Regions from separate parts of the Priestia sp. P1_B12_1 genome, predicted to be linked through region 1. Evidence: riboswitches for the same ligand, from Rfam matches in the RefSeq annotation. Region 1 holds a riboswitch; each other region holds the start of a gene.
What was found. A riboswitch is a leader RNA that binds a small molecule or an ion and turns the genes downstream of it on or off. The one in region 1 is predicted to bind S-adenosylmethionine.

Region 1 (10,709 bases):
AAATGGGCGGTCGCTATATCTTTTCAGCTGTGCCAATCGAAAATGCTGAAAGTGACGGTTTGCACTTTTTAAAAGCGTTTAACGATAAACAGTCCGCTTGGAAAGTGTATGTATATGAAGCAAAGTAAGGGGGCAATAACATGAACAGACCTATTTTAACAATTGTTGTTCCATGTTACAACGAAGAAGAAGTATTCACAGAAACATCTTTTCAATTAACTACTGTAATAAAAGAACTGATAAATGAACGTCTTGTATCAAGTGAAAGTACCATTTTATTTGTAGACGATGGAAGCAAAGACAGCACGTGGTCGCTTATTGAAAAAGAAAGCTGCAGCAATTTGTTTGTAAAAGGGTTAAAGCTAGCGCGGAATGTAGGACATCAAAATGCTTTGCTGGCAGGACTAGAAGCAGCCCATAAGCAATCTGACTGCGTCATTTCCATTGACGCAGATTTGCAAGATGATATCAGCGTTATTCGTACTTTTGTAGAGAAATATTGGCTCGGGTATGAAGTCGTATATGGTGTTCGAGACAGCAGAGAAACCGATACATTTTTTAAACGAACCACGGCAGTAGGGTTTTACCGTTTTATGAATAGGCTAGGAATTCAGCTCGTTCAAAATCACGCCGATTTTCGTCTCATGAGCAAACGTGCTCTTGGTGAACTTATGAAATATAAAGAAGGCAACGTCTTTTTACGAGGCCTTGTACCATTAGTAGGATTTCGCTCCACGGAAGTCACATATGACCGCAAAGAACGGACAGCGGGCGAATCAAAATATCCCCTAAAGAAAATGCTTGCTTTTGCATTCGACGGGATTACATCTTTTAGCGTAGCGCCGATACGCTTATTGACGCTGCTTGGAGGAGCTTCTTTTCTCTTTAGTATTGCGTTTGGTATTTATGCGCTGCTTCAAAAATATTTAGATCATACGCAAATCGGCTGGACGTCTCTTATTTTATCGATTTGGCTTGTAGGCGGCCTGCAGCTAATGGGAATGGGTCTTGTGGGAGAATATATTGGCAAGATTTTTAACGAAGTGAAACAGCGTCCTAAATATGCGATTGAAAGAGATTTATATACAAAACACTCATTAGACAAACAAAAAGATTTGCTTATGCATTAATTTAAGAAGCTTCTCCTAAATGGAGAGGCTTTTTTGTTAAAGCGTTTATCATAATTTTTAAGTGAACAGGAAATGCTACTACTAAAATTTCTAAGGAGATCAGAATCTATGAAAAGACTATTTTATACAGTCAGCACTTTTTGTTTTGTTTGGCTTGCTTTTGCAGCCATTCATGTCAGCGCTCTTTCGATTGAGAAGCTTCCAATGAAGAAATCATCTGAACAATGGTCGGTTGAACTCACAAAAGCGAGCATGACGGGAGATAATCAGCTAAAGTGGAAAAATAACGTCTATCATACATATGGATTAACCGTTGAAAACATTGGAAAAGACGTAGAGCGCGTGCAGGTCCAAGCTTTTCGGCACGAAGGAAAAAATAAGGCGAAATACAGCTTGTTTTCTCCTATTGAACGGTCTAACTTAAGCAAAAGCGGTCAGCGTTTTCGCTATGCGAATTTTGCAGTTCCTGGAAAAGCGGCAGGTTTAGACATTATGATTAACTGGACGGACGAACAAGGTAGTCATCAAGAGCATTTTGAATTTAAATAAAAGTCTTCGCTTAGGCGAAGACTTTTTTTGCAGGAATTTATCCTCGTATGTGGAAAACGAACACGAAAGGAGAGATCGTAATGATTGCAAAAGCTACTGAAGAAGAAATACAAGAAATTCGGAAAAAATCTGCTGATGCGCTGTTTGAAGGAACAATGAAGCAGTTTCATCCGTCAGCAGAGCGCGTAAATGAACTAGTTGGTAGTGCCCTTGAAAAAGGCTGTTATTATTTAGTTTCAAGACAAGAAAATAAACTCGCAGGCTGGGTTCTTATCGGCCCATCTGCCGACTTCTTTTCAAAAGAAGAAATTGGCTTTATCTACGAATTATATGTTGTACCGGAATACCGCGGGCAAGGTCTAGCCAAGCCATTAATGCAAAAAGCAATTGATGAATTGTCTATCAAAGGATACCCTGAAATCAGACTCAGCGTTCATGCTGGGAATTTTGCACAGCATGTGTATCGTGAACTTGGCTTTGTAGATAAACAAATATCAATGAGCTTCCAAGTGGCAAAACGTCCGTAACGTTGATGAATGTCAGCGAGTCCATAAAACATAAGATGTTATACATGCGATGAGGTTCGGTAATGAAAGTAAAAGTAAATAAGTAGCCCAAACGGAACCTTTATCTAGTACTTCAACGGCTCCTCCACCTGTATTGTCTGAGGAGGGGGGATCTTCAAGCGCGTTCATAATCAAAGCCGCCGCTGCTAAAATAATCCCTCCAATACTTCCGGTTGTTTTGACAATTGCAATATGGAAAGTAGATGAAAAAGCAATAGTAAGAAGCAGCAGCAGGCTTCCCAAAAAAGCAGATAACAGATATCGTTTCATGTGCTCACCATCCTTTATGAAAGCATACCATATTTTACTTCTTTTTTCTTTTTATTGAAAAGCTATTGACATAACCTACAAAACATATTAGAATAGTCAGAAATAATTTAAAAACGAAATATTCTTATCTAGAGAGGTGGAGGGACTGGCCCTTTGAAGCCTCAGCAACCACAATTATTGAATGGTGCTAATTCCAGCATAGCCTAGCTCTGACAGATAAGGAGAGGAATCTTTTTCTATGATGAAACCCTCTTCTTAGGAAGAAAAATTTCGTGTAGAAAAGGTGATGACATTGAACAATAGACAAACAGCGTTAAGCACTGATGATTATTTAGATCTATACTTATTAGCCAAAGAAATAAAAGACGAAACGTGGCAACAGGAAATTTTAGCTGCGCTAAAAACGCAGCAAAATCGTTCATTTGAAGACAAACAATCCGCCCTCGTTCAAGAGATATGGGAAGATTTTAAACAGTTAAATGAAGATATTTCTTTTACGTATCGCTTGATTCAAGAAGAGCCAACTAACGAACAATTTCAGGCTAAATTAAGCCGCTTGAGAGAACGGCGGATCACGCTGAGCCGTGAGTTATATTTAGCTAAAAAACAGTATGTTGAACACACGCAATAAAAAGATCCGCTTGAGAAACAAGCTGTTTTTTTGCGTGTGAATGTTAGAAGCGCCATATTTCGGGTAGTAAATAGATAAGACAAGCAAAGGAGGGATAACAGTGGCCCAAGGTGTATTATGTGAAGTGAATGAGTGCATGTATTGGAAATCGGGGAACAAATGCAGTGCAGAGTCCATTTACGTTGTGAGTCCTGAAAGTAGTCACCATGTTTCTGATATGGAAGAACCTGGCTGTAAAACTTTTGAACCCGCGAGATAAATGCTAGTTTTTATAAAAAAGCATAAAATGAACGATGCGCTGACGGAGTTGAGTCGGCGTTTTTCTATTTTTTGAAAATACTATTACTTAAGTGCAATAATAAATACATAGTAAAAAAGCAGTGCCTATGTCTAATTGTGCGTTTAAACAAAATGATAAGATAATTTTTTTGTTTTTCGACAAAAGAAAAGTGAGAGAAAGGTGATAAAATACAAATATACAGCCTAGCTGTCTTTTAGCACAAACTTATATGAAAGCGCTAACAAAAAGGCTGTGTTCATCTCGTTTTGACAGATTGGAAAAAGGGGAGACGTTTATGCAGGGGAAAACTCAGGGGAAAGAATTGAAACGCGGGTTAGAAGAAAGGCATGTGACGCTGATGTCCTTAGGAGCAGCCATAGGGGTAGGGCTGTTTCTTGGATCTGCATCTGCTATTAAATTAGCAGGGCCAGGAATATTATTGGCGTACGGATTTAGCGGAATGATTATGTTTTTTATTATGAGAGCACTTGGAGAAATGGCGATTCAAAAACCTGTTGCAGGTTCATTCAGCAAGTACGCACGCGACTATTTAGGGCCGCTTGCTGGTTATTTAACAGGTTGGAACTACTGGTTTTTATGGGTTGTAACATGTATGGCTGAAATTACAGCCGTTGGTATTTATATGGGATATTGGTATCCAGATGTACCAAACTGGATTTGGGCGTTATCGGCGCTTGTCATCATGACAACGGTTAACTTCTTAGCTGTTAAGGCATATGGTGAACTGGAATTTTGGTTTGCACTTATTAAAATTTTAGCGATTGTGTTAATGATTGCCGTTGGATTATTAATGATTGTGTTTGGAATCGGCAACGGCGGCGTTGCGACTGGTATTAAAAATTTGTGGGACAACGGCGGACTGTTCCCGAACGGATTCAAAGGTATTTTGCTGTCGCTGCAAATGGTCATGTTTGCGTATTTAGGAATTGAAATGATCGGCGTTACCGCGGGAGAAGTGAAAAATCCGGAAAAATCTCTAGCAAGAGCGATTGATTCTGTCTTTTGGCGTATTCTGATTTTCTACGTCGGTGCGTTATTTGTCATTATGTCGATTTATCCGTGGCAAGAGATTGGTTCACAGGGAAGCCCGTTTGTATTAACATTTGAAAAAATCGGCATTCCAGCGGCGGCTGGTATCATTAACTTTGTTGTACTAACAGCAGCTCTTTCTTCTTGTAACAGCGGTATTTTTAGTACAGGCCGTATGCTGTTTAACTTAGCAGAACACGGAGAAGCGCCAAAAGGATACGGCCAGCTTACAAAAGGCGGCGTACCGGGAAAAGCTGTTTTAGCATCAGCGGGTGCGCTATTAGTCGGAGTAGCGTTAAACTACATTGTGCCTGCCAAGGTATTTACGTGGGTAACAAGCATTGCAACATTCGGTGCGATTTGGACATGGGGAATTATTTTGCTTTCTCAAATTAAGTATCGCAAAACGTTAAAAACAGGTGAAGAGGCAAAGCTGAAATATAAAATGCCTTTATTTCCATTAACATCTTATGTGTCACTTGCATTCCTAGCGCTGGTGGTGGTTCTCATGGCATATAATCCAGATACAAGAATTGCAGTTGTCATCGGACCATTATGGTTTATCGGTCTTATTATCGCGTACTATGCAAAAGGATTCCACAAACGAAGTCAAGGTTCAGCTGGGACTGAGCAAAAGCTAGTGAAATAAAAGAAAAGACCTCTTTCTTGGAAAGAGGTCTTTTCTTTTATTTTATTTGTTCTTAATTTCCTATAAATAATTAGTTTAGGTAGGTTTCAATAATTGTTTCAATATCATAAGGAGTAATACCTTCATCAAGCGAATAAATAGTGTCAGCTTTTTGTTTGTCATAGACAAGTGTTCCTCTAGCTTGTGCGTGAAATGAAAAAAGATCATAAAGCGTTGGCTTCAAAAGCTTTGTCATGGCTTTTCCCATAAGAGAGACAGATCCATTGTTTTGTTCAAGATTATTTTGAAATTCAACATGATGATGCAGTGAAATATCCGTCCAGATTAATTTTCGCTCTTGTAAATCAAAAATTAAAGGGATGGAAATGGTGGAATCACTAGCAAGATCTACTTTATTTTGTACGGTAGAAGGTTCGAATATTTCGCCGGACTCTACGTGCTGTCTCATCATCCATCCTCCAAAGCATTCAGGGAGCATAACAAAAGGTTGAATGGAAAATGAATAAACGTTCATTAATACATAACGGCCGCCTTTTTTTAGAACAGTAGGGATATGCAAGTCAATAAATTCACATGCTCCCTTAGGGGCAGATGTAATATCTCCGCTGTGGAAAGCTTTGAAGCTTTTTGAAGATAAGTTTGTATAGGAAATATGCTCTTTATACAGCCAGTTTTCATCGTAAATTCCGGCAGATAAATCAATATCTACATTACCAGTGTGTTCACCATTTACAAAGCCTTCTTTCCACCAAATGAAAAAACGAAGCGTGTCGCCTTCAGGTATTGTTAATTTACTGCCGCGGCTAATCGTTTTTAACGTTTTACTGCTTGAACGCTGTGAAAATGGTATAGTTTGTTCATGCAAACGTTCATCAACCCATACATTTCCAAGAGGTGGCAGCTTGGCAAAACGGTCATGTAAAGCATCTTTGCATGCATTTATTACACCTTCACAAAGATCCTTACGAAGAGAAGGTAAGGGATTATCAAGCGCCATTACTTTGGACACATTCCCTTTAGGAAACACTACGCGCATATCTTGTTTATGATGTCGATGCTTCATATGAGAATAGAGCTGAAGCAGTACTGGCGTAGAGACATGATGAGCGACCGTTGCAAATGCTGTAATAATAGAAGCTGCTTCTTGTTCCCCAGTAGATAAGCGCAGTAAATGGTCAATTCGTCTAGCAAAGTCACCTGGACGTTTTTCTAAAAGTGAAACTGCTTTTGAGACGTCTTTTTGCTCGAGTGCTTTCTCTACTTTACTATAGAAGGTCAATGGTTTTTTATGATTTCGAACAGCATCGAATCCTTTAGCAGCGCGAGGAAATCGATGTTTGTATTCCCCAGGATGTAAAATTTCACCTAAACGAATCCACTTTACTTTATAGCGAAACATATCTTCTTCTATGTTTGAAGTGCTTTCTAGCAGCTGCAACAAGCTTCGACGCTCAAAACGACTAAACTTCTTAAATAAAGTGGGTGATGAAAGGCTAATATCTCCATCAGATAAAGCGGTTGCCAAACGTAAAACGTCTGTTGCTGTTTTAAAATAAGAAGACAAGACATCAATAGGTAGTTTTTTTGTTTTAATTAAAACTGAGCTAACAAATGCACCATTTTCTTTTTGAGGAATGACTTCTGGAAGTAGGTCTAATGCATGTAAATGGACAAGCGACCATTCAATGTCTGCTCGATCCGTTTGCGATAATGAGGTATTGGCACCAATTAATTGACTCATCATAAGGCCGAATTCTTCATCTGTTCCGAGGTCAATAATCCGCAAATCTGTAGTATCTAACAGTGGTAAAACATCTTGTTTTTCACTGTTTGGTAAAATCCCACTCAGATAGTGAACCACGGCATTTATGTATAGTTCTGCTTCCGACGCTTGCATGACTTCGTTTGGAAAGTTAGGATACATCGGTTTATATTTGACATGAGCGCCAACAAGTCTTTTTAAAGATAAGAGAAGCTGCTCATAAAAAGACATAAATTCGTAGAACGAAAGAGTGAGTAACCGATCAATTAAAGAAGCTGAAGCTGTAAATCCTAATGCCTCAATGTTTTTTAACATGGAAGCTACATAAGCAGGAGCTAATATATCTGATCCTTGATTTATAATTACTTTAGATTGTCTTCTTAAAAAAATATCGTTTTTCATTCAAACACCACCATGTATGATTTGCACAGAAAAAGCCAGGCGCTGTGCTTCCTGACTTTGAATATATGTATAGTTAGGTTAATGGATTGTTAATGGATTAAGGAAAGGGATACCTCTAAATTCTAAGAGTTGGATGAGAAGGAAGAAGTATCATAGCCTTAATCTTTGAATATTGTACCATCATATTGAAAAGATGTAAAATAATAATAGTTTAGTAGGGCAGGAAGTTTTTTGTCTTTTTTACCTATCGAATTCTCCCAATTTTAAACCCATTATCAATTTGATGAAAGCCGGCTTTTGGATAGTAGTTCATAGCAGAAGGAGCTGAAAGTAAAATCAGCGCGGTTTCTTCGCCGATTTCTGATTGAACATGTTTGATGAGCTGTGTACCGATTCCTTGCTTTTGATAGTCTTTTACAACAGCTAAATCCGATAAATAGCAGCAGTAGCTAAAATCTGTTAACGCTCTGGCTATGCCAATAAGTTCGCTGTCGTTCCAAGCGGTAATAGTAAGAGAAGCGTGATCAAGCATTCTTTGAATACGATCAAGATTTTGTGCAGGACGTTTAATGCCGGAATGTACAAATACTTCAGCAGCTTGTTCCGCACGGATTGAGACGTTGGTTTTATAAGTGATAGTCATTGCGTCATCTCCTTAATTTATAAGATATAGTCCAGTATATGAAGAATCTGAACTGAGAGGAAGTGTCAGAAACAGCGAATTTAATAGTATCAGTTAGAAAGGAAAGAACACTATGTTAGAGTTAATGCCTTTGCTTGATAAAAGAAAAGCAGATCCCTTGTACATGCAGCTTTATATCTACATAAAAAAACAAATTCAAAAAGGTACCATTCCGCCTCATGAAAAATTGCCTTCTAAACGAAAGCTAGCTCTTCATTTAAGCATTAGCCAAAATACGGTTGAAGCGGCTTATGTACAGTTAGAAGCTGAAGGCTATATCGAGATACTAGCCAGGAAAGGAGTATTTGTAAAAGAGATAAAAAATGAAGTTGTGCTTCAAGAACTGCCTCCAGCCTATGTCTCTTTACCGCAAGAAGACCGGAAATCAACTGTCATTGACTTTAGCCATGGAAAGGTAGACGTAGAAAAATTTCCGTATAACACGTGGAAAAAGCTAACGGTTCAAACTATTTATCATGATGAAAGCCAGCTTTTTTATAGCGGACATCCACAGGGCGAACATCTTCTTCGTCAAGAAATTGCAGCGTATCTTTATCATTCAAGAGGAGTGCGCTGTACGGCGGAGCAAATTGTGATAGGTGCAGGTACGCAGTATCTTATGTGGCTGCTTTCTGTCACGCTGGGGAAAGAAAAAATAATTGGGTTTGAAAATCCGGGTTTTCACCGAACGAGGCACGTTTTTCAAGAACAAGGCATGTCAGTTATCCCTATTTCTCTCGATAATTTTGGCTTGAAATTGAAGGAACTGAAAGAAAGCGGAGCGGATGCGGTGTACATTACGCCGTCTCATCAATTTCCTATTGGGATGGTCATGCCGATTGCAAGAAGACTTGAACTACTAGAGTGGGCGGCAGAAACGAACAGCTATATTATAGAAGATGACTATGACGGAGAATTTCGCTATAAAGGAAAACCGATTCCCGCGCTTCAAGGATTAGATCAAGACGATCGCGTTATTTATACGGGTACGTTTTCAAAGTCTTTGATGCCTTCTCTTCGAATAAGCTATGCCGTGCTGCCACACCGGCTTCGTACAAGCTATATGAAGCACTGTGGACTTTTTAAACAGTCTGTTTCAAGACTTCATCAGTATACGCTTTTTCTGTTTATGAAAGAAGGGCACTGGGAACGTCACTTGAATAAAATGAGAACAGCATACCGCAAGAAACAAGCGCTGCTGCTAGATTGCTTGACTACTATTATGGGAGAACGTGTAGATGTTATTGGAGAACATTCTGGGTTGCATATTCTTCTTAAGGTGAAAAACGGAATGAGTGAACAGAAACTAATTGAAGCAGCTGCCGAGCAAGGGGTAACGATTTATCCAACGTCCATTTATTATCATAGTGCCGGTGACAACAACACGCCTTATGTATTGCTTGGGTTTGCCGGACTGTCTGATGAAGAAATAAAAACAGGTGTAAACCTGCTGTTTAAAGCTTGGTTTGAACAGCAGGATTGAGAGATATGCTAGGGGGGTTTTTATGAAAGTAAAGCGAAAATTATTTGGTTTATGGACAGGAGAGCTTACGGCAGCTTTAGTGTTTGCTGCGCTGTGGGTAGGGTACTTAAATGAGTTTTCTCATCTAAGTTTTTACTTAACAACATTTTCTAGTGTGTATGCTTTTATCATACTTGAGTTTATCTTGTTTCAAGGAAGCTTATACTGGTTTATGAAATGGAAGCGAGTGAGGCGAAAAGAAGATTCTCATTTGCCCTCTAGCTACATTCAGCTGTTTCTGCTTTTTAAAAAAATGAATAAAATTCTTCTTGCGTTAGGTTTAGGTGTACTCGTGTATCACTGTGTGCAGTTAGGGATTAACGGGCTTGCTTTTTTTCTGGGTCTTTACGCGTTTGCTTGGCTTGAATATATTAACTACTATGTGATTAGGCTTTCTTATCAAAGTCCAAGTGAAATCAAGGAGTTTTTTGAGCTGAAAAGATTTAAACGGTCTATTTTAGCAAGAGAAATAGATAAGAACCAGCGCGTTTGATTACACAGACTGCGCTGGCTTTTTTGTCTGGAAATCAAGGAATAGGCAAGAGTTGATAAGTTAGTGAACTTGAAAGTAAAGGAAAGTTTGATAGGAAGAAGATGCTTCTTGTAAGGAAGTGACAAATGTATGAAAAAGCGGTGTCACATTCATGCGGTTATTTCTCGACCAGTCATGGTTTGCGAAAAATGATTTCCTTAGTTCGGCTGTGAGTTCAAGCTGTACTCCGGCTTTTAGCAAATTATCATTCACAATATTTTGTTCGCTTGTTCCGGCAATGTCAGAAGGAGCGTCACGGACGGTAAAGCCGTGTTTGCGAAGCGCTTGCTTCACCAGCTCTTTATAAATCTGATTTTTTCCGCCTATATATACGATAGGCTGGCTGCCGCTGTATCCGTGAATCGTCAAAACGGACATGCTTTGTTGAGCCATTCCTCTAGCAGTCGGTTCATCAAAATTTTCTGAGGTTATGTGTAGAACTCCGTTGTTAGTGGACTTGATGCCTTCAAATAAATAATAAGAAGCGGAAAAGCGATCAGCAAGTTCTTTGGCAACTTCTGATGTGCCCGGTTCAATTCCTCCGCCGTGAATGGCCATAATGGATAGGTAGCTAAAGCGCTGTTCGTAGCGAATATCGTAGTCTTGATGGAGAATCTCGTGCTGTTGCAGTTCTGCATAGGAAGAGTAAGAGTCACCGCTTGCATAAGAGGGAGGGAGAATCAA
Region 2 (10,709 bases), on a different contig from region 1:
AAACGAGTAATAAATGAGTAGCGTAAGATTTAATAGTACCGCGGAAAGAACATATAAAATTGAATATTTTTGTTTGATTGCCACATATAAAAAGGCAATATACAGAAGCGTTTCATAGCCAATGAAAACGAGCGCATTAGGCGAATTACTTTCAATAAGAAAAGGAACTAGTACGCCTCCAACCGCGCTAATAATACCTAATGCCTGTGAACGATAAAAGACTGTCGCGATAATCCCTAGGATAATCCAGCTCGCATTTAGTATAAAAGCAAGCATTGGTCCCGCTAAATGATACAGACTATGCATCGCAAACGTCGTTAACATGAGGATAGGAATAGCTCCTCCTACAAGTACTTGCCCGAGCACCAACCTGCCCTTTTTAATTTGGAAATGACCTGTCACAGCAAAACCTATTGAAACAGCGAAACCGAGAACAACTTTTGCTTTTTCATTCATTAACCCATAGTCAGAGGCTGCTTTAAATCCCCATAGTACGCCAATAATAAATACAAAAATAAAAATTCTCGGCAGCCATGTTTGAAAAAGGACTTTTTCCCAATCAACGGGTTCTTCTATTGCCTGTGAGCTTTTAGCTGCTGTTTGAGCAGGACGTTTAGTCGTCTCCTCACGCTGCTTGGGAGGAGCGTGAACTGTTTTTGGTCTTGGAGAATTTGTTTTATATACGAGCGACTTTAGCCTGGCTACGTCTTCTTCTAAACTGCTTATTTTTCGTTCAAGTTCTTCTATTCTTTCTTTTTCCATATTTCCTCACCCTTTCTCTTTAAAGTATTTGTGATTTTTATATGTATACCTTACAACACTTAACTATTATACCATTAAAAGGAATATCCCTTAGAAACATTCCATTTTAAGCAAAAAAAAATACAGCGCCCTTTTCAAAAGAAAAGTTCGTTGTATAGGATGTGCTGCATTTTTTATGTCACTTTCTCGCTGTATGTACTATGAAATCCCGCTTCGATGTGGGCTACTTGAAAGCTATGGTGACCAATTAAATATTTAACAATATCCACACGGTCAATTTTACCGGGCTTATTATTCATTGCTTCTCGCACCATAGATTGAAATGTTTCTTTGCAAAACTTCTTTTCATGAAGCAGAATCGTTTCACAATACTCTTCATGGTCTCCCTCTGAAATACGATAATAATGCATTTCTTTCACCCCTTTTTAATGTTATACCTATTACATACCCCAAATATTGCTATTTTAACAAATTAATTTTATTATTCTTTCTTTTTCCATATATATGGTTTATAGGGCAACGTTTCGAAACTCGTCGTTATAAATGCTAATTTGAAGCCGCTGAGAAAAACGTTCTTGTTCGATATATGTTTCAGGCATTAATCCAACAGGATATACCTTAGGGTTTTCGCCACTTCCTAATATGTATACATACATCTTTCCTTCGCTTGTATATCGAACTTTCGTCGAAATACCCCCTTGCCCTTGAAGAGGCGCATAAACAGCTCTTACATTATCTCTTATTTCTTGTACAAACCCATGCAGTTCAACATCAGAATCATAATAATGGTTTGCTTCATACAAGCCGTAAATACGAGACTTATCGATATCACATAATATATTCCAAAATTCAGATAAATCTTCTTGGAACAACACTTGAATAAAATTCCGTGCAGCTTCTTGCTGTTCGTTTGTTAATTCTTTTGTTAGCGCAAACTCTTCATTTTTTAACATCTCAGTCACCTCCCTTTTGTATGTAATACGACAACAGATAAAAATAACCTCTTTTTTTCAACTTATTAGCAAGCAATTTATTTTTTTACATTAAAAATTGAAAAGTTATTTTGACTAAGGCGTCAGAATAACTTTTCAATTACTGTAGAATAATTACGTAAAATATTCGATTTTTGCATTCGGAAAATACTGATCAATGTAATACTCTAATGTTTCTCTTAATTCTTGTTCTTCATCTTTTGCGTATACATACTTTCCAATTCCGTAACGCCCCCATTTGTAGCGGCGCTCCTCTTCATTCATCTCAAGCTTTGTTTTCGGATAATTTTTCTCGATTACCCGTTTGGCCGGCTTGGTAAAACGATGCTGAATCATTTCAAACGTAATATCATCTCTTGACTCCTCAGGTATAGAGGCGTCAAGCTTTTCAAACAGCTGACGGTATCCCTCTTGCCAACCTTCATGAATGTAAATAGGCGCCACAATAAAGCCAAGTGGATATCCGGCTTTTGCAACTTTATTAGCAGCTTCAATCCGGTAATCAAGAGGAGATGTACCAGGTTCAAAGTTTTTTATAACATAATCTGCATTTATGCTAAAGCGGAAGCGCGTGCGACCATTATGTTTAGCATCCAATAAATGATCCACGTGATGAAATTTAGTCACAAAGCGCAGTTGACCTAGTTCACTTTCCCCAAAATATTCAATCGCGCGCTTTAATGAATGTGTTAAATGGTCAATTCCTACGATATCAGATGTACAAGCCGCTTCAAATCGCGTTATTTGAGGGGCTCTTTCCTGCATATATTGCTCTGCTTGACCTAATATTTCTTCAACATTCACGTACGTGCGAATATATGGTTTGCTTCCCATTGTTGTCTGCAAATAACAATAGTGACAGTGCCCCATACACCCTGTTGCAAATGGTATTGCATATTCAGCTGACGGTTTAGATGTATCAAATTTCAATGTTTTACGCACGCCAACTACTAAAGTCGACTTGGCATTGCGGTATTTTTGCAAATCATTTTTTCCCGGTATATTACGCACTTGATTATGGGAAGTTGTTTGACGAATCTCAATTCCCATCTTCTCAAATTTTTCTTTTAATTGAACACCAAGCGGGTACTCCATTGCTCCTGGCTCAATATATACTAATTGAGGTACAAAAGGTTTTATCATCATGCACACTTCCTTTTTTCTAATACTAATAGCGTTTGAAAAATAAAAAGACTCTATCCTTGGTAATTAATTATTTTTCACACAAAAAGAGATGGAAACATAATGAAATGAATCCAATCTAAAAACGAACAATAGGGATAAATGAGCCGAACTGCTTGTTCCACCGCTATTGATTTCCGTGCAAGGCTTCGCTTTCCGCGGGCGGCTGATGAGCCTCCTCGTCGCTTACGCTCCTGCGGGGTCTCATCTATCCCGCTTATCCCGCAGGAGTCTCCGCCTTGCTCTCCAATCAACTACTAGAAACACCTACATACATGAAATTTGCGTTCACCATGATCATAAAAAAACACGAACTATTCATCCATTTTTGATAGATAGTTCGTGTTTACCTTTAACTACACTATTTTTGTCTTAGCCTCTGCATCAGTCATATTGTTCATAATCAAATATCTTATTATACATTTTTTCAGCTTCTTCATACGTTGAATACACAGCATCATCTTCAGCTAACAAATGGTAAGACTCATGTAAAAACAGCGCCTTTTCACCTTTGTTTTCCGGATGTTCAACAATTTCAGCTTGATTAATATTCGCAACGTTTGCCGTATGAGGATTTCGGTAAATAACAAATACTTGATCTCCCACTTGATATTCTTTTTTCTCCACGATCATCATCCTTTTCTTCTTTCTTTACTCGTATGATGTCCGCTTTTGCTCATTTTATCCGGTAAAAACACCTCATGGCATCATCAAAAATTCATACGCTTTTACGCTCAATAAACCGAAAAGGGAGCTCAATTTTCTGAGGAGTCTTACTTCCAACTAATGTAAAAAGCGTTTCTCCCATTTCCTTAAGAGGAAGTTCGATCGTTGTTATTTGTAAATAAGAAGAAAGCGGATGATTATCAAAACCAATGATAGCTAACTCACCAGGAACTGAAATACCCGCTTGTTCGCACTGAGCTTTTATTCCGATAGCTACTTGATCGTTTGTTACTAAAAGCGCCTGAGGCCGATTTTTCATCTGCACTAATTTTCCCACCACTTTTTCACCATCTGTCACGTTCAAACAGCCTTGAAAAACCCATTCCGGATGATAAGGCTGATTTATTCTTTTTACATATTCTTTGTATGCTTGTTGCCGCTGTTGACTATTCGTACCCGTCATTCTTCCAATACAGTAGCCAATATCCGTATATCCTTTTTCTTTTAAATACATAAGCGCCTGTTTAAAAGCTGCATAATGATCAACGTATACGGAGCGAATAGAACGATTCTGTACGTTTTCGCACACGGCTATCGGTCCGTACTGCTGATAATATTCAATCGTGCTCCAGCTGCTTGCTCTAGAACAAATAATCACTCCATCAACTTGCTTTGTTTTCAGCATATGAAGCGCTTCTTCTTCTTTTTTTACATCATAGTTCGTTTGACAAATAACAAGCTGATACTGCTTTTCTAACGCTTGAGATGCCACTCCTTCTAAAAGCAGACTAAAATACGGATGATTAATAAAAGGCAAGACGACGGCAATCATATTTGTTTTCCCTTTTGATAAGTGAACGGCATTAATGTTTTGTTCATAATTAAGTTCGTGAATAACCTGCTCTACCAGCCGGCGTTTTTCTTCTTTTACATACGGATGATGATTTAGCACCCGGGATACAGTCGAAACAGATACACCAGCTTTTTTTGCGATATCTCGGATATTTGTCATGTTTTCACCTTTTTCTCTTGCGCTGAAACGCGTTTCATACTTTATTCTCATTATAAAGTGAAACAGCAAGAAGCTAAACCCGTTACCATCGTGTTTTTATTCATTTACGTAAGGAGGTCATTTCATGGGTATTTTATTATTCATTTTATTATGCGGGATTGAAATTGGAGGAGCGGCTTATGCACTTAAACAGAACGAGACGCTTTGGAAGGAGTTAGATGATGAAAAGCCGACTGATTTTTTTAAACAGTAAAAAACCCTTAAAAAGAACATTCTTTTTAAGGGTTTGATATTACGCAGCTTCTTTAGATGACTTTGACTTTTTATTTAAACGAGGAAATCCAATTACAATTGCAATGACCCCGCAAACCGCTGTTAACATTGGGTAGAATGTAAATGGAATAATCTCAATCGGTGAAACTTTAGCAAATCCTGCTGCGAGAAGCATTTGTGCGCCGTAAGGGATAAGCCCTTGAACGCTGCAGGAAAACAAGTCAAGTAGACTGGCTGATTTACGATTATCAATTGAATATTTATCAGAGATTTCTTTTGCTAACGGACCTGCTGTAATAATTGAAATCGTGTTATTAGCCGTCGCTAAATTAGTTAAACTTACTAGTCCAGCGATGCTGAATTCGCCGCCTTTTTTTGTTTGAATACGTCGTGTTAATAAATTCAATAAGAACTGAATACCGCCGTTATAGCGAATAAGCTCAACCATTCCGCCGATTAGCAGAGATAAAATAATTAACTCTGACATTCCGCCAATACCTTCTGTCACAGTTTTAGCAAGAGAAGAAAGCGTGTAGCTTCCGTCAGCTAATCCAATCACGCCGGCTAGCACAATTCCTCCGGTTAAAATACTTAATACGTTTGCACCAAATATGGCAGCAACCAGTACGCCGACATAAGGCAAGATTTTAAACCAGCTAAAATCTTTAATTTCTACTGATGACGTATTGCCTAGCGTCATTACAAGCAATAAAATTACCGTAACAATCGCTGCAGGAAGGACAATAAAAAAGTTTACTTTTAATTTATCTGACATATTTGTTTTTTGCGTACGAACTGCTGCAATGGTCGTATCAGAGATTACGGATAAATTATCTCCAAACATTGCACCACCAACAACGGCAGCAATTGCTAATGTAATGGATACATGCGCTTGCTCACTGATTCCTACAGCGATAGGCCCTAGCGCAGCGATTGTTCCCATTGACGTTCCCATCGAAATTGAAATGAATGCGCCAATAACAAAGATTCCGACTACCACTAAGCTTTGCGGAAGCACAGACAGAGCTAAGTTTACCGTTGAATCAACAGCTCCCATGCCTTTAGCAACTTGAGAAAAAGCACCTGCTAAAATAAAAATAAGCACCATAATAATGATATCAGGATGCCCTGCTCCTTTAGCAAAACGCTCCACTTTTACATTAAGTGAATCTTTACGATTCATAGCCAGCGCCACAATGGCTGCAATAATAATGGCTACTAATACAGGAAGCTTATAAAAATCTCCCGTTATAATTCCTGATCCGACAAACAGGACTAAAAAGACGCCCAGCGGTAACAGCGCCCAGCCGTTTCCTTTTTGTTGTTCCATTCTTAACACCTCTTGTTTACGTAATAAAAAAAGACCTCTTCTTATTGATAAGAAGAGGTCTCTTATTTGTATCATAAGATTACCCTTCTCATCTTCCAAACGAAACATCGTCTGCTGGATTTGGCACCGCACTGCGTACAGCCAGTTGCCGAGACATCATAGGGCCAGTCCCTCCGTCTCTCTTGATAAGAAGTTTATAGTTGTTTTAAAAATAGTCTTTCACTACTGTAATCTCTTTTTATTTAATTGTCAAATGCTATTTTAGAAAAATATATAGTGCAAAAATTCTCACATCAATTAGCTACGTCTCGTTTTAAAAACGCTGCCCAAGCTACGCCCATAAAGAAGACAAAATGGGCAACTAAGATGAAAATGGAAAATGGAATCGTCATGCCGTCAAACAGCGGCTTCATTCCGTCCATATACTGCACAAAGTTCGTGTTGGCAAATAATAAAAATTTCCCCCACCATAAACCTAGCTCTGATACCAGTCCTGTTACAGCTTTCGCGCCGATACTTACGACAATAGCTAGACTGGAAGCAAGCGCGCTGTTTCTAAATAAAGACGACAGCATGAATGCGAACGTCATCATCATAAACGTTTCCATATACGCACTGTCATACGTAAGCGTAATGTTTTTAAGCAGCTGTGCATCTCCTTCTAGACTGGTAAAGCCAAAGAACAATGCTCCCCATACAAATGAAAAAAGCAAATAGCTCAGTAAATAATATAAGCTAATTAAAACGAGAGTTAGGTACTTGGATGCTAAAATCGTTGAACGTCTAGCAGGGCGAATTAAAAGAAGTTTAATGGTACCTGCTTCAAACTCTTTTGCAACCATTGACCCTCCAACAGCAAGCGCGAAAAATTGAACGAGAATCAGCATACCTGAACTAAATGACAGGAAGTTCAAAATATTGTCTTCTGTTCCTGCACTGTTTGCTACTTTCTTCATTAAAAGAGCCATACAAAGAGTTAAAATGCCGATTGTAATAAACGTGATTTTTGTACTTCTTTTGTGAAACCATTTCATGTGTTCATTTTGAATTAGCTTAAGCATGGTGCTCTCCTTCCGTAACGGACATAAACGAATCTTCAAGCGTCTCATACACAGGGGTAATTTGGTAGACTAAAATATCGCTGTCCACTAATTTTTTATTTACAGCTGGAATTTGCTCTTTTACAATCGCCACGTCGATACTATGTGATCTCACCGTTACTTCAAATTGTTGTGATAAAAGATCCGCTGCTTTTTGCGCATCAGACACTTCAAATTCTACGTACATTCCTTGATCTTGACGATTTGGAGATAAATCTTGAACGGCTTTTAACTCACCGTCTTGAATAATGCCAACGCGATCACATAATGCTTCTACTTCTTTTAATAAGTGGCTCGCGATTAAAATTGAAATTCCTTCTTCCCTGCAAAGCGTTTGTAAATATGTACGAAATTCTCTCATTCCCGCTGGATCTAGACCATTGGTTGGCTCGTCTAGTAAAAGCAATGCAGGCTTATGTAAAATAGCTTGAGCTACTCCTAAACGCTGTCTCATCCCAAGAGAATACGTCTTCACTTTTGCATGAATGCTGTTTTCAAGCTTTACTAAAGCAATCACTTCATCCAAGCGTTCTGATGTAATCCCTTCATGCATATTCGCAAAGTGTTTTAAATTTTGATAGCCCGTCAGATAATCATAAAACTCAGGGTTCTCAATAATTGCGCCAATTGATTTCATAGCTGATGTAAACTGTTCCTTTAAAGGAAAGCCGTTAACGGTAATCGTTCCCTCTGTTTCTTTAATGAGTCCTACGACGGTACGAATTAGCGTTGTCTTTCCAGAACCGTTTGGACCAAGCAACCCGAAAATCTCACCGCGCTCAACCGATAAGGATACATCATGCAAAATGGTTTTCTTCCCAATTACTTTACTGACATGATCTACTTGTAGCACTGTTTCTGTCATCATGTACATCCTTTCTTTAATTAGCAATACGCCTTCTATTGTTTCTCTTTTTTAACTATTTGTCTACTATAACCTTATTTTTGGAAAAGCAGCCCATTCAAATCATTCGTATTATCCGCTTACATTTGATAAAATAAAACAAATCTTAGTTAGAGGAGGACTTCTACATAATGAACTTAACCGTATACCTTGCCGGGCAAATTCACGATAACTGGCGAGACGAAATTAAAAACCAAGCAGAACAATTAAACCTTCCCCTTACCTTTGTCGGTCCCATGACAGACCATGACCGGTCCGACAACATTGGAGAAGAAATTTTAGGAAAACAGCCTAACGCTGTCTTAAAAGATGAAGCTGCTTCTCAAATTAATAATTTACGTACGCAAGTACTCCTTAAAAAATCTGATGTGGTTATTGCTTTATTTGGCGAAAAATACAAGCAGTGGAACAGCGCAATGGATGCGGCGACAGCCATTGCATTAGATAAACCGCTAATTTTGGTTCGCCCTGAAAAACTGCACCATCCGCTTAAAGAACTGTCAAACAAAGCCCAAGTTGTAGTCGAAACGCCAGAACAGGCTCTTCAAGCATTAGCTTATATTTTTGAATAGCAAATAAGAGCTGTCGGTTCTGGACAGCTCTTATTCTTCATTTATCCCTCAGGCTCCTTACTGGGGGGAATATTTTTTAGCAAGCTCTAAGGCTATTCCTTTTAGTTTCTTTCATTTCCAACATCAAAACAAGCCAAATTGTACTTAGCTGCTCACTTTTTTGATCCTGACGTTCCATAATCTTTAATCATTAATTTTACATCATAGTTAATTGGAACTTCACTAAATGTTTGATCCCAATTGTCTTTAACCCTCATCCATACTCCGGGCCTTTTAATTCTCAATTGATTTCCGAACCCGGCCACATCGACTTTATATTCTTTTTGCATTTTTTCTACCGTGTTTTTTACGAGGTGCTCCACTTTTTTTTCTGAGTTTTTTTGCACCTTCTGTAAAAATTGATTTTTTAAAGGATTTCCTGAGACCACCCAATTTTCAGATAGCCTCCCCTCGGATTCAATATGCACATCGAAGGAGATGCTATTTCCTTTAACATGAGGTTCAATATGACTTTTCATGGATTCTATTTCGTATACAATCAGCTGACCGGTCTTTTTATCAAAGCTTTTCACTAGCCCGCCTTTCCCTTTTCCTGTGATCCAAGTCAGACCATCTAGTTCTTCTTCATTCAAAAAACCGATCATTTTGTTTGTTTTCCCTTTAATTATGGCAGCACCAGCAAATTTGATTTCCCCATTTGCCGATAATACATTTTGCAATAGAAAACTAGTCCCTGATTCAATATTGCTCTCTAATTTAATGAGCGACGTGGGAGGTAAAATTCTCGTTGTTCGATATGCATTTTCCACCATTCCAGCCAAACGAAATGCCGGGATTTCTCCTGCTGTCTTCGATTCTAGCCCGTCCCTAGCTCTCCCTTTACTAATAAGTACAAGACAGCTTGGTCTAATCTCATTATCACGAAGAAACTCATTCACTAATTTTCCTAAACTATACGTTCTCGCAAGAGCCTCGCCAATAATAATTACTTTTAGATGTTGGCTGGCAATCGAAGTCTCTCTTCGCAATGATAATTCACGGGTCATTTGATGAATAGAATCTCCCGTTTCAGCCATATTCACGTAAGCCTTCTGCTGAGGTCCTCCTTGGACAGTTGTTGAACTTGCCACTTGCGGGGTGATCAGTTGGTAGGTTGACGTAATTAAGTTCCTTTTGGGATACTCTTCTTGTTCATCAAATTCTTTTTCGGTCATGGACTTGTTAGCTTTATCAAGAGCCATACCTACTCCTAAACTTCGTTCTTCAATTTCATGACTACTCCAGCAGCCCGCCAGAGGAAAAAGCAAAAAAACAGAAAGCAAAACCGATAAGAAGATCCGTACGTGATTAGAGACTTGTCTCATACTTTCTCCCCTTTATTTTTGAAATGATAAGAAGCAGTACGGGTAAAAAGCCAAATAAAATCAGGGCAGCATTACCAACCATATCTCCTAATTTAAATACATCATTGATATTTCTAGGGATCATGGAAATGAGATAAATAACCGGAAGCACACCATACATAAATGGATGGATATTTTTTTTAAAAAGCTGAGACAGTCCTAATGAAGCAGCGTAATGGTTAACATTAAAAGAAGTAAACATTTGCATAATCCATACCACCAGCAACAAGGAATCAAAGCGTTCAAATATTAACCCAGTTAATTCATAACTTCTTATTAAATCAAGCGTAGGCCACGTTCTCGTAACCACTCCATCCACTGAGAACGCTCCGACAACCATCACGACGGTAATAACATAAAGAAGCAAAGGAATCGCAGTACCAACTAGTACAGCTTTTACTGCTTTGTTTGGTTCTTTCATGAATGCCAATATTAAAAGCATGAATTCAGGCCCAGTAAACGCAAGAGCTGTTGTCCTTATCCCTTTTAGCACCGGCGTAATACCTGAACCTA
Region 3 (10,709 bases), on a different contig from region 1:
ATGCAACCATCGGAGATATTATTTCTTTTAGCTTGCTAACGACAGTTGTGACATATTTAGTAGTGGATCGAATTGTACTGCCTCGAGTGGGCAACCGTGATGCCATTATTGTTGAATTTGTTCTAACCTATATGAGCGTATGGATTTTTGGAACATTGTTATTAGACAGCTACGTTCAAATTGCTTGGGGAAGCATTATTTCTGCAGCTATTATTACATTTGCCGAGGTTTTTGTTCACCGCTACTTATTCAACCATATTGAAACGAAACATACGGCGAGAACGCGTCCCGCTTTTAAGCGAAAACTAGCGTATGACACAGAATTTGCAGAAGAACAGCATGTAGAAAACAAGGAAAATCCAAAATAAAAAGAAAGCTCACTTTTGAGCTTTCTTTTTTATGTGTTAATGCATAAAAGTCATTTCCTTTAAAGGCCAGTATTTCATATTGACTTCTCCCATGATCGAAGAAATCGGAGTGAGGCCAAAATGCCTGCCATCTCGGCTAATGCGTCTGTTGTCACCTAGCACTAATACGTATCCATCCGGTATCGTGCCGTCTGGAGACAGTTCGTACGTGGAAAAATTTTCAGTGAATCGCTCGTAAGCAGGAACTTTGGATAAATATTTATGGAGATGCGGTTCTTTTTTGACTTTGTTATTTATATACAGAACATCATCTTTGTATTCGACCGTTTCTCCTGGTAAGCCCACGATGCGCTTTACTAGAAAATCACTGCTATAGGGAGCTTGCAACACGACAATATCAAAGCGCTCCAGCTTGCTGTGTTTGTTAATAATAATTCGATTGCCTTCGTGCAAAATAGGCTTCATAGAATCGCCTTTTACAGTGTAGGGCTGAAACCAATAGTGCTGAACGACAACAGAAAGCAAAACGGTGCCGAGGATGACGCTTGTGTATGTAAGAATTTCACGCTTTATTTTTTTATTGACCATAATGGATGAACACCTTCTTAACGGTAAGACTGTCAATTTAAGTTTTTCATAGAGATATAACAGTGTTGATTGTACCATTCAGAACTAAAGTTTTCCATATCTATCTATTTATGCGTATATGCCAAAAATATGCTGGGCGGAACCAAAAAATGAGAAGAGCCGCTATTCTCTAGAATAACGGCTCTTCTTTATTATAACTGAGCGCGCTCAGTTCGAGTAGCTGGTTGATTTGGTTCTTCTTCCACAACAGGCTCAACAGGCTTATGCTGCTTGACTTCTTCTTCCAGCTCAGCAATTCGCTTGTTTTTCTGTTTCACTTGTCCTCTTAGTTGAACAATTTTCACAAAGCTCAATGAAGCAGCAACAACTCCTCCAAACACGGCCGTTGTTAAGATAATTAAAATAAGAGGCCATTTTTGTGAACCAAATACATAGTTAAATTGTACAGGATCGTTGTTAATTACAGCTAAAACAGCAATGATAAGAGCAAATATAAGTCCTAAAATAAAAAAGCTCTGTCCTTTCATAAGCTGCACTTCCTTTCTTTACATGGTCATTACAACTTTTATAGCGTAACCACTCATCTTAAGTGTTTGCTATCTTGCTTATAGGTATACGTATCCACATTTAAACAAAATCAAACATTTTCTTGATTATATATATCTTTCTTTCAAGACACAATATATCGATTGGTGTAGAAACTTTGACATGTCCAAAGACCTGGTATGTCGAACTTTTGGAATAAAGAGCTCGCATATCCTTTTTTGCTTAAGCAGAGGGAGAGACTGGCATTTAACTCATATATGCACAAAGAGACCTTTATCTATTAAAGGTCTCACTGTTAATAAAGGGGTATAAACACAAGATGAAAATCAGTTCAGAAGCTGAGACTTTGGCTTAATTGCATTAAACTATTTCATTATCTATCGCCCGGAGCAGGATGGTCTACACCTTTGACATGATGCCGATGCTGGTTGTCTTCGCTGGTATAAAAGTCATAATAGTGAACATGCATACCGTTGCCAATGGGAATAGCGGGACCAGAGTAGGCTTTGTAATGATGTGTATGTCCGTCTTCAAAAACAACATAGCCTTCTGTATAGTGAATGTGGCTTCCATCCTCGCTTTGAATTGGAGGAGACGTTACATCGAGGCACTGATGGACATGTCCTGACGCAACAGAAGTGTAGTCCACTGAGCCATGATTATGATGAGGAACAAACCCTGAAATAAAATCATCCTTGCCTATTTTTTTCATTTTACTTCCCCCTATAAATTCAATTTAAAAAAACTGCTTAAGTAAATTTTTTAAATGGCATCTAAATTTCTCTGTTTAGTTAAATTCAAAAATACATGCTATTGATATGAACAAAGAAAAATAAATATGACTTTTGATAATCAGGATTTATAAAATGGGTAGTTTTCCTGTGTGTTTGCCGTTTCTACTTGATAACTTTCACATATATTTATTAAAGTAGGACAAGTTATTACAAGAGAGGAAGTCAGCATAATGAGTTGGGAAAATAAAAAGAGTCTATGTCAGGAGTTTGCGAGAATTCTAGGTGGACAAGGCAGTTTAGATGAAAATGGCGTTTGTTTAGTACAAAAATTTCGGACGATTCGTTTTAAAATTTTAGGGCGTCCAACACGCTCTCCGTTAGTTACTCCTCAATTTTTTACTTTTGAAGATTTAGATAGCAAGGGAAGAGCGCTAAATCTAGGTGAAACCGTGCTTTTGCAAGAAGAGGTAAATCCATTATTAACGGAGCTTAGAAAAAGAGATATTAAGGTTACGGCCGTTCACAACCATTGGCTATTTGAAGAGCCGAGAGCAATGTATATGCATTTTGAATCTGTAGAACCACCGTTAGATTTTGCACGAAAAGTAAGAGAAGCGTTTAAAGTATTAAAAGGATAGAAAGCAGTTTTTTATAGAATCAGTTTATTCTTACTTACTGCTTTTAAAATTAGATTAATAAAACTTTAAACATGTATATTATATATTGGTTTATAAACTGCGCTTGAATGAACCTATCAGATTAACTAATTTTTGAGGAGTGAGATTATTCGGGTACTTCTATCCAAATAAAAAAAGCACGCGTTCGCCGCGTGCTTTTTTTATGTATAAACTTAAAATGCGTTTAGGGTGTTATCGCTTAACCACTGTTTGCGTTCAGCTGCATCTTCGAATAACTCATCTGCATTTGTAAATTGAGAAGCAATGACATATTCAATTGTTGCAAGAGGAGCTGTTAGCAAACGCCAGTTTAATACGATTGTATTATCTTGAGTCGTAGCGTATTCTTCACCTAACTCGTCCCACTTAACAGATTCAGGAGCATTGTCTGCAGTTTTTTTAACAGATTTCAAAGCTTCTTGGAATTTTTCACCTGTGCGGCCTTGGTACCATTCTGTTAACAGTTGTCCAATACCTTCATTTGTTTGCTGCTCGTTCCAGCTTTCAGGTACTGTAGCAATGAATTTTGCACGGAATGTCATTTCAGCCTTTGCTACATCTCCACGAACGATGTTTAAGCGGTATTGACGTCCTAGGTAAGGGAATTTGTCTCCCTCTTCAAAAGAACCAGTTTTAGCTGCAGAAGCTGCTGCTTTAGGAGCCTCTTTTTTAGCTGTTTCTTTTTTTACTGCTTCTTTCTTTGGAGCAGCTGGCTTTTCCTCAGCTGGCTGTGAACCGTTTAGTTGTTTTAAAATCCATGTTGCTTTGCGTGCGATAATTGAACGCACATTGTTTTCATTAAGACCTCTAGGGATAATAACTTTTACCCCTTCTTTGTCACAAATTTGCACCGTGATATCGGTTCTATTTGGAACGACTTCAATTTTGTAGTCAATTGTTTGATTGCCTGTTTGATACGTATACATAAAATTTTTCGTACTCCTTTCTACAAATCTTCATTTTATAAGCAAAGGTAGAGTTTGGTCAAATGAAAGAATAATCAGACAGTTATCAACTGCTGTTGCAGCGCCTTGCAGAATGATATGTATTCCAATGTTTAGTGGAAAAGCGCCAATAATAATTGTTTCAATTCTTCTTTAGTTTTTACAAAAAAATATAAAAATATGCCGATACTACTAATATAGATTAGACATTCTATGTCTTTAGATTGTATAGGGGATGAAAAAATGAAAAAAGTTTTTCAAAGTTTACGCATGAAAATGCTATGTATGATTGCAGCCATGGTGGCCATAACATCTACTGTAATTGAAGTAACAAATTATTATCTTATTGTGAAACAAGAGCAAGCAGCTTCGATTACGCTAGTGATTACATTTCTGTTTGTTTCTTTTACAACTACCGTGTTCTATTTTATCATACGTCGCTACATAATTGCGGTTGAAAATTTATCAAAAACAATGAAAGGGATTTCAAACGGTGATTTATCTGTAGATGTTGTTCCTTTGAAAGGGAAAAATGAGATTAGTACACTCATATCTTCATTTAATGAAATGATGACTCACATGAGAATGCTGCGTCAGAAAATAAGTAAAACAAAGAACACGGTCAGTCACTCCTCAGAGCAATTGCTTGCAAGCATGGAGGAAACAAAAACAGCTGTGACAGAAGTTACGATGTCTATTCAAGAAATTGCTGCGGGTTCTGATAAGCAGTTGCTAAATGTGGTTGAAACCGAGCAAGCTATGGTGGATATGGCTAAGCTGCTTCAGAAAATGACTGATCATTCTTCAAAGGTACAACAATCGATGAACAGAGCCTCTGAACATGCTTCCACTGGCAATGTTTCGGTGAAAGAGGTGACGAATCAAATGAATAAAATCTATGAATCAGTTAAGATATCCACCAGTGAAGTAAAGGGACTCGAAGATCGTTCTACAGAGATTGGACGAATTATTGACACGATTACAAGAATTGCTGAACAAACAAACCTTCTTGCACTTAATGCTGCTATTGAAGCTGCAAGAGCTGGGGAACATGGAAAAGGTTTTGCTGTAGTAGCAGGGGAAGTACGTAAGCTAGCGGAAGAATCTAAAACGTCCGCTATACAAATCAGTCATCTGTTAAAAGAAATTGAAGCGCAGGCAAAGCAGGCTTATCAAAACATGGAAGTCAATACAGAAGAAGTCACACTTGGGATTGCCACTGTCGAAGATGTAACTGAACAATTTTCCACAATCATGGAAGATGTCTTTGCTGCTCAAGAACAAATGAACAAAATGACAAGGGCAACAGGAGAGATTGATGGGTATTCGTTCAAGGTAATGGAGTCTGTCATGGGGCTTTCAGAGGTTGCCAAACAAGCAGCTGCTTATGCTGAAGAAGTAGCCGCGGCTTCACAGGAGGAATTAGCATCTATAGAAGAACTTGTAGTGTTGGCAGCTAATTTAAAAGCTACGGTAAGTGAGTCCTAAAATTTGTCTTGATATGTAACAAATACGCGCAGAAAACTGCGTGTATTTGTTTTATTTATACCCTTTATAGAAAACGATAAATAGAATTGACACGTTATAAAAGCAGCTGTATAGTGAGGCAAGGCGGCAGTCTGTCTTTTTTAATTCTTAGTAAACTTATAAGTTAAATAAAATATTTAAGCACTACATAAGGAGACGAAGAGATGAAAAATGAATTCCGTTTGGCAACAAATGACGACGCAGATAGCTTATTGAACTTAACTCTGCAAGCATATAAGCCTATTCGAGAGCTAGGCATTCCTTTCTTAGCAGCTACTGCTGATCTTGCCCTCGTTAAGAAAAATATTTCTCAAAACCTTTGCTATGTATATGAAGAAGATAAAAGAATCGCTGCAACTGTGTCTATACGAATGCCTTGGGGAGAACATCCAGGTCCGTTTGCAGTTCCGCATCTTTGGTGGTTTGCAGTAGACCCGTCGTTTGCCAGGAAAGGCGTTGGATCTAAGCTGCTGCATCTAGTAGAGGAAGAGATAATAAAAAATATGTTTAAATCACCAGGTGTGTCTTTAGGAACAGCAAAAGAACATCCTTGGTTAGTTGAGATGTATGAACGAAAAGGATATGTTCAAGATAAAGAAAAGCACCTTGCAGAAGGTTATACGACCGTATTTCTTTATAAAAAATTCAATAAGGTACACTTTTTGTCGTAAAAGATAAAGAAGTGATCCAAATTAAGAAATGTGAAAGAGTGATAAATATGACAGATCAATTACTACTAAACGAGTTAATAGACATACGCCGTGAGCTGCATCGGTTTCCAGAGCTTTCAATGAAAGAATATGAAACAACTAAACGTATTAAAAAGTGGTTAAAGCACTATGATATTTCTACAGCGGATACATTCCAATTAGACGTAGGAGCAGTAGCAGAAATTGTAGGAGGAAAGCCGGGACCTACTATCGCTATTCGAGCTGATATTGATGCGCTGCCAATTGAAGAAAAAACCAATCTGCCATTTGCTTCTGAAGTGAACGGTGTTATGCACGCGTGCGGCCATGATTTTCATACGGCTTCTATAATCGGAGCAGCTATCCTTCTTAAAGAGCGTCAGCAGGAGCTTTGCGGCACGGTTCGATTTATCTTTCAGCCAGCTGAAGAAACGGCTTCTGGGGCAAAAATGCTAGTTGAAAAAGGTGTGCTCGAAGGAGTGGAAGCGATATTTGGGATGCATAACAAACCGGATCTTCCTGTAGGAACCATTGGTATCAAACCGGGACCTTTAATGGCAAGTGTTGATCGTTTTGAAATTGACGTCAAAGGAGTAGGAGGTCACGCGGGTATTCCTGAAAAAACAATAGATCCGATTGCTGCTGCTGGTCAAATTGTTACTAGTTTACAAACCATTGTCAGCCGTAATCTCAGCCCCTTTCAAAATGTTGTTGTCAGCATAACTCAAATCCATGGAGGGAGCTCGTGGAACGTCATTCCTGACAAAGTAACGCTTGAAGGAACGGTGCGTACCTTTCAAGAAGAAGCGAGAGAAAAAATACCGGCTCTTATGAAACGAACTGCTGAAGGGATTGGGGCAGCTTTCGGGGCTTCAGTAGACGTTAAATGGTATCCATATCTTCCTGTAGTCAACAATGATGATACGCTGGAAAAACTGGCTACTAAAGCGGCAGAGGATCTTAGTTACCAAGTCGTAGAAGCTGAACAATCGCCTGGAGGAGAAGACTTTGCCGTATATCAGCAGCATGTACCAGGATTTTTTGTATGGATGGGTACAGCTGGAGAATATGAATGGCACCATCCTTCTTTTTCATTAAATGAAGAAGCATTACTTGTAGCAGCTTCTTATTTTGCTAATCTAAGCTTTCATTTTTTGAATTCATTCCATTACCGAAAAAATTAAAATATTTTTATTTTTCTATTTACGCGGATGGAATTGTTTGATAAAATAAATTTTAAATTAAAAAGTTATCACGAGTGGACGAGAGATCTGGCTCTTTGACTCCACAGCAACCTACGAATGTAAGGTGCTCCTACCAGCAAAGCATGTGCTTTGGGTGATAAAACGGGTGAAAAACTCATTTTGCATCAAAGCAAAATGAGTTTTTTTTATTTTTCTAAAAGGAGAGGGTTTTATGGGTCATACAGCAGTTGCAGCACATACAGGAGAGAAAGCATTAAAGGAAGCAGTGAAATTATTAGGAAAGCATTATCAAGTAGCTTATCGTGAGTTAGAAACATTTTATGAAATTGTGGTCGAAAACCATGTTCGTACATATGCTGTAGGCATAGATATTAAAGATGTACAAAAAGCAAATGAACTAGAAATTTATTCATCATGCTGTTCCAAGCTTGAGCGAGTAGGCTGTCTTTTATAGAAGTCTGCTCGCGCCTCTATTTTTTAAGTGTTTTTAAATAGAAAGCATGGTTTTTGACAAGCAAAGAATCTGGTGGGTATAATCAATACTCACTAGGTTTTAAAATTAATCATAAATTGTCGAAATTTTTACACAAATTAAAGGTTACATTCGAAATGAATTGTGGTATGTTATAAAACAAGAATATTTTATGAAAGGAGCATTGAAATGGAAATGTCTCTTGAACACGGAAACGATGCAGGAAGCGAACAGCTTATTGATCGTATCCTAGACTTTTTAGAAGATGACCAAAAGTAAAAAAAGAGTGTGCGGTGCTATCCCTAGCCGCGCACTCTTTTTTTATCATGTGTGTAAAGGCAGCGCCATACTATGATACATAGGGATAGAATGAAAGGGTCTCTGTCAAAGGGATTGACGAATGGTTTTGTTTGATAGAAAATTTAGAAAAAGGAAAGAGATGAAGGGTATGTCGAACAAAACATCTTTGTATCAAACAAAAGAACAGTTAAAAAAACTTGTAAGCGAATTGGTTTCTATACCTAGCGTGACAGGAACGATGGCAGAAGTTGAAATGGCTGAATCGATAGCGTCGTATTTATTGAAGCTGCCTTACTTTCAAAAAAACGAGCAAGTCGAGCTTCATTCAACAGGAGACGGACGATCGATTGTCACAGCTTTTGTTCAAGGGAAAAATACGAATAAAACAGTTGTACTCGTAAGTCATTACGATGTAGTGGATGTACAAGATTATGGACAGTGGAAAAAGGATGCTTTTCACGCTGATACATTAACGAGTACTTTTTATAACCATATGGAACAAGTTCCGGCGCACGTACAAAAAGATATGATAAAAGGAGACTGGCTTTTTGGCCGAGGAACGATGGACATGAAAGCAGGCATTGCCCTGCATATCAGTATGGTTGAACGAGCATGCAACGGAGAGTTTGACGGAAACATCCTGCTGCTGTCGGTACCGGATGAAGAAGTAAATTCGCTTGGGATGAGAAAAGCAGTGCCTGTTCTTTTAGAACTTGCCCGCAAACATCAGCTGGATTTTTCTCTCATGCTAAATGCAGAACCGGTGTTCAGCCGCTATCCTGGAGATCTAACGAACTATGTGTACTCAGGATCAATTGGAAAAATCATGCCAAGCTTTTTGTGTTATGGAAAAGAAACTCATGTAGGGGAACCGCTAGCTGGTTTAAATGCTAATTTACTAGCTTCTTATTTAACAAAAGAAATAGAATTAAACGTTGATTTTTGCGAAAAAATAAGAGATGAAACGAGTCCGCCTCCTACGGTGCTGATACAAAAAGATTTAAAAGAAGAGTATTCAGTTCAAGTTCCGCATTCTGCCGTTGTCTTATTTAATTTATTTATGTTAAACCGCTCTCTTAAAGAAGTAACAGATCTGCTGTTGAAATCGGCTGACAAAGCGGCTTTGAATGTGAAAAAACATTATAATAAAGCCGCTAGGCAGTACGCTGCGGGAATGGAGGGTTCATCTCTTGACGTGAACGTATGGACGTATGAAGAACTTTATACTCATGCAGTCAAACAGCACGGCGAAAAATATGTGCAAGAAATGGAAGCAGCACTTTTGGAACAAGAGGATGATGATAGAAATAAAACCATTAACTTAGTAAACTCTTTAGCTGGTTTATGTAAAGAAGCAGCTCCGATGATGGTCTTATTTTTTACGCCGCCTTTTTATCCGGCCGTTTGTTCACATGATGATCCCTTTGTACAAGAGATTTTGTCAAACGTACAGGCAACTGCCAAAGAGCAATTCCAAGTGGAGCTAGTTGAACAAAGTTATTTTGGCGGAATTTCGGATTTAAGCTATGCCAGCCTGCAGCATCCGCTTCATACATTTAACACGTTAGTAGCCAATATGCCGCTATGGAATAAAGGGTATCATATCCCGCTAGAAGAGCTAGAGGAGCTGAAGATGCCGGTGCTGAACATTGGACCGCTGGGAAGAGATGCGCATCAATGGACCGAAAGATTAGACGTTCAGTATTCCTTTGAAATTTTGCCTCATTTCATTTATCAAGCTATAAAAGAAGCGCAGAAATAAACATCCGCCTGCGGATGTTTATTTGTTGAATTTAAAAGAAGCTCCTTGTACGGTAATTTGTTGCGGTGTTAGAGCGTGATCCAATTCAACCAAAAATGGACGCTCTCCAACTTTTTTTAATGTATCATGGACAACACCTTGTGTTCCGCTGCAAAAAATAAGGTTTCCTCCATTGACATATAGTTTTTGACAACGTGCATCAAGCAAAGAGTCTTTGTAGCTTTCGCCAGACTGAACGTCCAGCAGTTTCGTCCACTTGCTGATGGATTCTTCGAGGTTATGTACAGCACAGTAAATATTTTTTAGCTGCAGCTGACCAGCTTGGTGAGAAGAAAGATCTGCTAGCTTTGGCTTGCGTTTTTCTTCTGGTTCACCCCATTCAATAAAAAAAGGAAGAGGCAGGGAATCGTGATCAGCTTCAATAAAACACATTTTCCATTGAAGTCTTTCTCCATCATTGGTTTGGCGAGAACCCGCTACAGGACCTTTTACAGTGACGTTCTTGTTTTCCAGCTCTTTTATCAGCAAATCCATATCATCTGTACGAAGTGCAAATCGGCCAAAATGACCAACCGGTGTATGTTCGTTAACAAGCTGCTGAATAAGGTCATTATCTGTAACGTTTTGAGCTAACGCGATATCTCTAAGCCCAAGCCATTCAATATAGCTGAGGTTAAAATAAGCCAACGTGTTAAAAGTGCCCCATTTTTCATGGGTGCCGCCTTTAATGACATGTATTCCGTATTCGTTTAGTTCTTTCTGAGCTTTAATAGGGTCAGGTGAAAAATGAACAAGATGATCAAAAGATAAGTGCATGGATAGGCCTCCTTTTAAAAGAGATTCTTTCCCATTATTATACGTTGTTTTCCTTTTCAAGAGGAGTAAAACGAATGATTA

Region 2: it holds a riboswitch for S-adenosylmethionine, as region 1 does, so the genes downstream of both, AC1D0Y_RS12390 (Na+/H+ antiporter NhaC family protein) here and AC1D0Y_RS00960 (hypothetical protein) in region 1, are expected to answer to the same signal.
Region 3: it holds a riboswitch for S-adenosylmethionine, as region 1 does, so the genes downstream of both, AC1D0Y_RS08525 (hypothetical protein) here and AC1D0Y_RS00960 (hypothetical protein) in region 1, are expected to answer to the same signal.

What each region holds. Positions count from the first base shown of each region.
Region 1 is NZ_JBFTZR010000001.1:166,767-177,475, reverse strand. Features, by position in the region: gene AC1D0Y_RS00985 (DUF6044 family protein) at 1-128, shown strand, start outside; gene AC1D0Y_RS00980 (glycosyltransferase family 2 protein) at 141-1,130, shown strand; gene AC1D0Y_RS00975 (hypothetical protein) at 1,239-1,679, shown strand; gene AC1D0Y_RS00970 (GNAT family N-acetyltransferase) at 1,760-2,206, shown strand; gene AC1D0Y_RS00965 (hypothetical protein) at 2,219-2,515, opposite strand; SAM riboswitch class I at 2,637-2,738, shown strand; gene AC1D0Y_RS00960 (hypothetical protein) at 2,808-3,146, shown strand; gene AC1D0Y_RS00955 (DUF1540 domain-containing protein) at 3,247-3,405, shown strand; gene alaP (alanine permease AlaP) at 3,722-5,125, shown strand; gene AC1D0Y_RS00945 (TerD family protein) at 5,196-7,289, opposite strand; gene AC1D0Y_RS00940 (GNAT family N-acetyltransferase) at 7,534-7,932, opposite strand; gene pdxR (MocR-like pyridoxine biosynthesis transcription factor PdxR) at 8,045-9,454, shown strand; gene AC1D0Y_RS00930 (hypothetical protein) at 9,477-9,986, shown strand; gene AC1D0Y_RS00925 (poly-gamma-glutamate hydrolase family protein) at 10,047-10,709, opposite strand, start outside.
Region 2 is NZ_JBFTZR010000003.1:272,215-282,923, forward strand. Features, by position in the region: gene AC1D0Y_RS12350 (DUF2339 domain-containing protein) at 1-762, opposite strand, end outside; gene AC1D0Y_RS12355 (hypothetical protein) at 936-1,172, opposite strand; gene AC1D0Y_RS12360 (hypothetical protein) at 1,272-1,715, opposite strand; gene splB (spore photoproduct lyase) at 1,869-2,897, opposite strand; gene AC1D0Y_RS12370 (hypothetical protein) at 2,975-3,190, opposite strand; gene AC1D0Y_RS12375 (transcriptional regulator SplA domain-containing protein) at 3,321-3,569, opposite strand; gene AC1D0Y_RS12380 (LacI family DNA-binding transcriptional regulator) at 3,655-4,614, opposite strand; gene AC1D0Y_RS12385 (hypothetical protein) at 4,739-4,867, shown strand; gene AC1D0Y_RS12390 (Na+/H+ antiporter NhaC family protein) at 4,907-6,217, opposite strand; SAM riboswitch class I at 6,303-6,409, opposite strand; gene AC1D0Y_RS12395 (ABC transporter permease) at 6,511-7,278, opposite strand; gene AC1D0Y_RS12400 (ABC transporter ATP-binding protein) at 7,271-8,182, opposite strand; gene AC1D0Y_RS12405 (YtoQ family protein) at 8,353-8,793, shown strand; gene AC1D0Y_RS12410 (Ger(x)C family spore germination protein) at 8,946-10,157, opposite strand; gene AC1D0Y_RS12415 (spore germination protein) at 10,141-10,709, opposite strand, start outside.
Region 3 is NZ_JBFTZR010000002.1:597,061-607,769, forward strand. Features, by position in the region: gene AC1D0Y_RS08480 (YndM family protein) at 1-368, shown strand, start outside; gene lepB (signal peptidase I) at 405-956, opposite strand; gene AC1D0Y_RS08490 (LapA family protein) at 1,148-1,483, opposite strand; gene AC1D0Y_RS08495 (YmaF family protein) at 1,876-2,214, opposite strand; gene AC1D0Y_RS08500 (DUF1259 domain-containing protein) at 2,467-2,874, shown strand; gene AC1D0Y_RS08505 (M48 family metallopeptidase) at 3,087-3,839, opposite strand; gene AC1D0Y_RS08510 (methyl-accepting chemotaxis protein) at 4,101-5,345, shown strand; gene AC1D0Y_RS08515 (GNAT family N-acetyltransferase) at 5,549-6,055, shown strand; gene AC1D0Y_RS08520 (amidohydrolase) at 6,103-7,257, shown strand; SAM riboswitch class I at 7,320-7,421, shown strand; gene AC1D0Y_RS08525 (hypothetical protein) at 7,490-7,732, shown strand; gene AC1D0Y_RS08530 (M20/M25/M40 family metallo-hydrolase) at 8,199-9,812, shown strand; gene AC1D0Y_RS08535 (VOC family protein) at 9,831-10,628, opposite strand.